Megalodesulfovibrio gigas DSM 1382 = ATCC 19364: one gene and its partner. The main gene of each other region encodes a partner of the protein of the gene in region 2 in a complex. Links are inferred from orthologs where the notes say so. Each region holds a gene or a part of one and is shown on either strand. Other genes may lie near its edges. The genes, in order: metK and groL.

The links.
Region 1: the proteins of groL (region 2) and metK are in contact, whole or in part, in a cryo-EM structure (PDB 8P4O), measured with the Escherichia coli proteins. The link is inferred for Megalodesulfovibrio gigas DSM 1382 = ATCC 19364 from one-to-one orthologs.

What each region holds. Positions count from the first base shown.
Region 1 is NC_022444.1:1,289,564-1,292,879, forward strand. What follows is about bases 141-3,137. They hold metK (methionine adenosyltransferase), read right to left. Parts: upstream 2,226-3,137; coding sequence 1,056-2,225; downstream 141-1,055. Other genes in these bases: nifA (nif-specific transcriptional activator NifA), read right to left, coding at 141-814; DGI_RS05730 (DUF502 domain-containing protein), read right to left, coding at 2,222-2,929; panC (pantoate--beta-alanine ligase), read right to left, coding at 2,956-3,137. In the rest of the region: more of nifA, read right to left, coding at 1-140; more of panC, read right to left, coding at 3,138-3,316. UniProt on the Escherichia coli protein: Catalyzes the formation of S-adenosylmethionine (AdoMet) from methionine and ATP.
Region 2 is NC_022444.1:3,183,601-3,186,810, forward strand. What follows is about bases 190-3,080. They hold groL (chaperonin GroEL), read right to left. Parts: upstream 2,509-3,080; coding sequence 871-2,508; downstream 190-870. Other genes in these bases: DGI_RS13975 (hypothetical protein), read left to right, coding at 190-559; groES (co-chaperone GroES), read right to left, coding at 2,589-2,879. Outside these bases: more of DGI_RS13975, read left to right, coding at 1-189; DGI_RS13990 (CvpA family protein), read left to right, coding at 3,141-3,210.

The DNA of each region.
Region 1 (3,316 bases), 1.9 Mb from region 2 along the record:
CTTTCTCGTGGCCGAAGAGCTCGGATTCCAGCAGCGTTTCCGGCAACGAGGCGCAGTTGACCTTGGTGAAGGTGAAGCGGGCGCGGTCCGAAAGTTCGTGGATCATCCGCGCCGTGAGGCTCTTGCCGGTGCCGGATTCGCCCAGCAGCAACACCGTGGCCTTGGTGGGGGCCACTTTTTCGATGAGGGTCTGCACGCGGCCCATGGGCGCGCTTTTGCCAACAATGAAAAACCGGTGGTAGTTTTTGGAGAGCTTGGCCCGGAGGGTGAGATTTTCCCGCCGCAGATCCTCTTCCCTGGCGCGAACCTGGCGGTGGATGCTCACCAGCTGGGCGATGAGGGTGGCCACGATGGTCAGGAAGCGCACGTCTTCTTCAAACGAGACGTCTGTTTCGAAGAGCCGGTCCACCGAGAGCACGCCCACGCACTGGTTCTGCAACACAATGGGCACGCCGATGAAGCTGAGGGCGTCCTTTGCCAGGCGGCGAGAACGAGTTTTATCCAGAAATAACGGCTCGTTGTGCACGTCTGGCACCACGAAGGGCTGGGCCGTGCGGAAGATGCGGCCGGTGACGCCTTCGTCCAGCCGGTACACGCCGCGGGAGACTTCCTCTTCGGACAAGCCGTAGGCGGCGGCAATCACCAGGGCGCCGGTGTCGTCGTCCTGCAGGGTGACTGTGGCGCGGTGCATGGCCAGGGTCTCGCCCAGGACGGTCAGGATCGCCTTGAGGGTCTGATCCAGGTCCAGGGTTTGCCCGATGCTGCGGCTGATGTCGTACAGGACTTTGAGTTCGAGGTCGGCGACAAGTGGCATGGGGGGGATATAATCCCGGACTGCAAAAATGTAAAAGGGGGAGAAGGGGAGGGGAAGGGGACATCACAGCAAAAACGCCGGCCGAGGATCGCTCCCCGGCCGGCGTTGTCGTGAAACCGTCTTGCTGCGCCTGCGCCCTTTTCCCAAGGAAAAAGTCTTTGGAAAGGGGGTTCGGGGGAAGAACNAGAACCTTTCTTCAGAAAGGTGTTCCCCCGACAGCGCGTTTCAAAGGTGATTCGCGTTAGATCTTGGCGGCGGTTTTCAGGTCCGCCACGGCGTCGGTCTTTTCCCAGGTGAAGGCCACGTCTTCACGGCCGAAGTGGCCGTAGCAGGCGCTGTCCTTGTACACGGGGCGCAGCAGGTCCAGGCGCTTGGTGATGTGGTAGGGGCGCATGTCGAACACTTCGCGCACGGCCTTGGTCAGCACGTCGTCGGGCAGGTCGCCGGAGCCCATGGAGGTGACCAGCACGGAGATGGGCTCAGCCACGCCGATGACGTAGGCGATCTGCACTTCGCAGCGCGGGGCCAAGCCGGCCGCCACCACGTTTTTGGCGATGTAACGGGCCATGTATGCGCCGGAGCGGTCCACCTTGGAGGGGTCTTTGCCGGAGAAGGCGCCGCCGCCGTGGTTGCCCATGCCGCCGTAGGTGTCCTGGATGATCTTGCGACCGGTGAGCCCGCAGTCGCCCATGGGACCGCCGATGACGAACCGGCCGGTGGTGTTGATGAAGATGCGGGTGTCCTTGTCCATGTATTCGGCAGGCAGCGTCTTCATGATGACCTCGGCCTTCACGGCGTCGCAGAGGTCCTGGTAGCCCACATTGGGGCTGTGCTGCGTGGCGATGACCACGGTGTCGATACGGGCGGGCTTGCCGTCCACGTATTCGAAGCACACTTCGGTCTTGCCGTCGGGACGCAGGAAGTCGAGGATGCCTTCCTTGCGCACGAAGGTCAGGCGGCGGGCCAGTTTGTGGGCCCAGAAGATGGGGGCGGGCATGAGGGTGGGGGTCTCATCGCAGGCAAACCCGAACATCATGCCCTGGTCGCCGGCGCCCTGGTTTTCGGGGTCGGAGCGGTCCACGCCCTGGGCGATGTCTGCGGACTGCTTGCCCACGGAGGAGATGACGCCGCAGGTTTCCCAGTCAAAGCCCATGTCCGAGGAATTGTAGCCGATTTCCTTGATGGTCTGGCGCACGGTCTGGGCGAAGTCGCAGTAGCCCGAGGTGGTGATTTCGCCGGCGATGAAGGCCAGGCCGGTGGTCACCAGGGTTTCGCAGGCCACGCGGGAGTGCTTGTCCTGGGCCAGCAGCGTGTCCAGGATGGCATCGGAAATCTGGTCGGCGACCTTGTCGGGGTGGCCTTCGGTCACTGATTCGGACGTGAAGAAGTATTTGCCTTTGACGGGGATCATGCCTGTTCCTCCCTGGGGGCCGCCGGCGCTGCCGGCTGGCATCCCGCACCATTGTTGGATTGCTTTTTGTAATTGTCGGGAACGAGAATCCCGCCGGACATGATGAGCTTCATGGAATCTTCCACGGACATGTCCAGGGGAATGACGTCGGTTTCCGGCACCAGCAGGTAGAAGCCGGAGGTGGGATTGGGGGTGGTGGGCAGAAAGACGTTGATGACCCGGTGGTTGGTCTTGTCCTGCACTTCCCCTTCCGCCACGCCGGTCACGAAGGCCATGGCCCAGATGCCGCGGCGGGGGTATTCAACCATCACCACCCGCTTGAATTCCTTGCCGCTGGTGAGGAGCAGGGTGTCCACCATCTGTTTGATCCAGCTGTAGACCTTGCTCACAAAGGGGATGTAGCGCATGAGCCGTTCGCCAATTTCCACCAGCTTGCGGCCAAGGAAGTTGCGCACGAACATCCCGGTGACGAACAGGATGATGATCACCAGCAGCAGCCCCAGGCCGGGGATGCGCACGGGCAGGTAATTCTCCGGACGGTACTGGGGGGGCAGCAGCAGCAGCGACATGTCCACCCAGGTGATAAGTAAGTTGATGAGAAACACTGTGGCCAGGATGGGTAGCAAAAAAAGCATCCCGGCAAGAATATTGGCCCGAAAGACGTTCTTGCTTTCGAGAATCTGACGACGGATGAAATTGAGCACAGGTATGGGGCGTTGCGCCGCGGGATTTAAGGGTGAGGCTGTAGCAGCAGGTTGTCGATGAGGCGTGCCTTGCCCAGTCGCCACGCCACGGCGGCCAGCGTGGGACCTTCCAGCCGAGAGGCTGGGACGAGCGTTTCCGGATGCACCAGGGAGATGTAATCTTCCGCCCCCACCGCAAGGTGTTGCCCATACCACGAACGCAACTCGCTGGCAAGGACGGCGGCGTCCCGTTCGCCGGCATCCACCAGCTGCTGCAGACGTTGCAGCCCGGCATGCAGGTGCGGGGCGGCCCGGCGCTCTTCGGCAGTCAGGTACTTGTTGCGGGAACTCATGGCCAGACCGTCCGCCTCGCGCACGATGGGCCGACCCACGATCTGCACCTCGAAG
Region 2 (3,210 bases):
CAGGTTTCGCGCGTTCTGCCTGGCGGTTGCGCTGGGGCTTTCTCTCGTGGCGGCTGTGGCCGCCCAGGCGCAAGCCCTGACCGCCGCCACCGTGGAAGGCTTCATCCGCAGCATCCAGGAAATCCAACCGCTGTACGAACAGTCCGGCTCACAACAGGACATCAACAAGGACACCGTGGATGCCGACGACAAGAACTGGAACATCCGGGACTGGCTGGCCCAGGCCGCCCTGGAGCCCAGGGTGCTGGCCATCCTGAAGAAGCACGGGTTCCAGGACCAGACCCAGTGGGCTGACGTGGCCACCAGGGTGATGCAGGCCTATACCACCATCCGGCTGGGGGCCGAAGGTCTCAACGCCAGGGCGCAGATGCAGGCCGGCCTGGCCGAGCTGGAACAGCAGCCCGGCCTGAGCGCGGAGCAAAAGGCCATGCTCCGCCAGCAGATGCAGCAAGGCATGCAGCAGATGGATCAGATGCTGGAAGAAGCGCCCAAGGCCGACCAGGACGCCGTGCGCCCGTTCATGACCCAACTGGACGCCGTGTTTGAGGTGGAAGAGTAAGCGCCCGCCGTTCTGCCAGGCAGAGTAGTGTTGCGGCAAGGCTGTTGCGAGAGGGGAAAGGAAAACTTTTTCCAAGAGGGGAGACGCGCTCTCCCCTTCCAAAACATTAACCGCATCCTGGAATCAGGATAAAAAATTCTTTTCAAAAACAACATACTTTCATCCAAAAAACACCCCCCGCCACGCAGTGCGCAGCGGGGGGTGTAATATCGCCCTTCCCGTAAAAAGTCTTTGGGGAGGGGGGCCAGCTCGGAACGGACGGGAACTCCTTTCTACAGAAAGGGGTTCCCCCGATTGGCCGTCTTGTACTCTTAGTACATGCCGCCCATGCCGCCCATGCCGCCGGGCATGGCGGGGGCTTCCTTCTTGGGTTCGGGCTTTTCAGCGATGGCAGCTTCGGTGGTCAGCAGCAGGGACGCCACGGAGGAGGCGTTCTGCAGGGCGATGCGGGTGACCTTTTTGGGGTCGATGACGCCTTCGGCGATCAGGTCCACATATTCGCAGGAAGCGGCGTTGTAGCCGTAGCCGTCGGTGCCGCCCATGACCTTTTCCAGCACGATGGCGCCTTCGACGCCGGCGTTGGAGGCGATCATGCGCAGGGGCTCCTGCACGGCGCGGCGGATGATGTTCACGCCGGCCTGTTCATCGTCGTCCAGGGCAACCACATCGGCCAGCACCTTGGAGCAGCGCACCAGGGCCACGCCGCCGCCGGGGACGATGCCTTCTTCCACCGCCGCGCGGGTGGCGTTCAGGGCGTCTTCCACGCGGGCTTTCTTTTCTTTCATTTCAGTTTCGGTCGCGGCGCCAACGTTGATCACCGCCACGCCGCCGACGATCTTGGCCAGGCGTTCCTGGAGCTTTTCGCGATCGTAGTCGGAGGTGGTTTCATCGATCTGGGCGCGGATCTGCTTGATGCGGGCCTTGATGGCGTCGGATTCGCCGTAGCCATCCACGATGGTGGTGTTTTCCTTGTCGATGACAACGCGCTTGGCGCGGCCCAGGTCTTCCAGGGTCACGTTTTCAAGCTTCTTGCCCATTTCTTCGGCAGCCAGGGTACCGCCGGTGAGCACGGCGATGTCTTCCAGCATGGCCTTGCGGCGTTCGCCGAAGCCGGGGGCCTTGACGGCCGTCACCTGCAGGGTGCCGCGCAGCTTGTTCACCACCAGCGTGGCCAGGGCTTCGCCTTCCACGTCTTCAGCGATGATCAGCAGGGGCTTGGCCATCTTGGCCACCTGTTCCAGCACGGGGAGCATGTCCTTCATGCTGGAGATCTTCTTGTCATGGACGAGGATAAGGGGCTCGTCCATTTCACAGACCATCTTTTCGGGGTCGGTGATGAAGTAGGGGGAGAGGTAGCCGCGGTCGAACTGCATGCCTTCCACCACGTCCAGGGTGGTTTCCAGGCCCTTGGCTTCCTCAACGGTGATCACGCCTTCCTTGCCCACCTTGTTCATGGCTTCGGCAATGATGTTGCCGATGGTGGGGTCGTTGTTGGCGGAAATGGAGCCGACCTGGGCAATTTCCTTCTGGTCGCGGGTGGGCTTGGCAAAGGAGCCCAGCTCGGCCACGATGGCAGCCACGGCCTTGTCGATGCCGCGCTTGATGGCCATGGGATTGCGGCCGGCGGCCACGAGCTTCACACCTTCATTGAAGATGGACTGGGCCAGAATGGTGGCGGTGGTGGTGCCGTCGCCGGCGATGTCGGAAGTCTTGGAGGCCACTTCCTTGACCATCTGGGCGCCCATGTTCTCGAACTTGTCTTCCAGTTCGATTTCCTTGGCTACGGTCACGCCGTCCTTGGTGATGATGGGGGAGCCGAAGGACTTCTCAATCACCACGTTGCGGCCCTTGGGGCCGAGGGTCACTTTGACGGCGTTGGCGAGCTTGTCCACACCGCGCTGCAGGCGTTCACGGGCATGGGTATCGAACAGAATTTCTTTGGCAGCCATTGAAGCGTGCTCCTTGAAAGTATGAGAATCAGTGGGAAATGATCAAGAATTCAGCAGGAATGCTCTTGCCAGGGCAAGGGCTAGTCCTCGATGATGGCCAGGATGTCGTCCTCGCGCATCACGAGGAGCTCCACGCCATCAACCTTGATTTCGGTGCCGGCGTACTTGTTGAAGAGGATGATGTCGCCCTTCTTGACGCTCATCTTGATGTGGTCGCCGTCGTCGTCGGTCTTGCCGGGACCGGCTGCGATCACTTCGCCGCGCATGGGCTTTTCCTTGGCCGTGTCAGGAATGATGATTCCGCCCTTGGTGGTTTCTTCGCCTTCCAGACGCTTGACCAGGACGCGGTCGTGCAACGGCTTCAACTTCATGGATGACTCCTTTCAACAGAGTAATGTGATAGTGGAATATGCGGCGCCATGTTGTTGGCACTCACACGCGGTGAGTGCTAACGCCGACTCAGCCCTTTTAACCACCTCACCAGCTTTGGCAAGGGGCGGACGAAATTTTTTTCAACTTTCTTTCCTCCTCCGTGCCAATTTCTTTTACCTCCCCCGGCCTTTTCATTTATCGCCCCCTTTGCTACTGCTCCCTGAACACACGACAATTCACCCACTGCCCGGGCCTTGGCTATGCTTGCGGATTTCAGTTTACTCGATTGCATTCTTGCCGGACTCTGCGCCCTCTTTCTGGTGCGCGGCC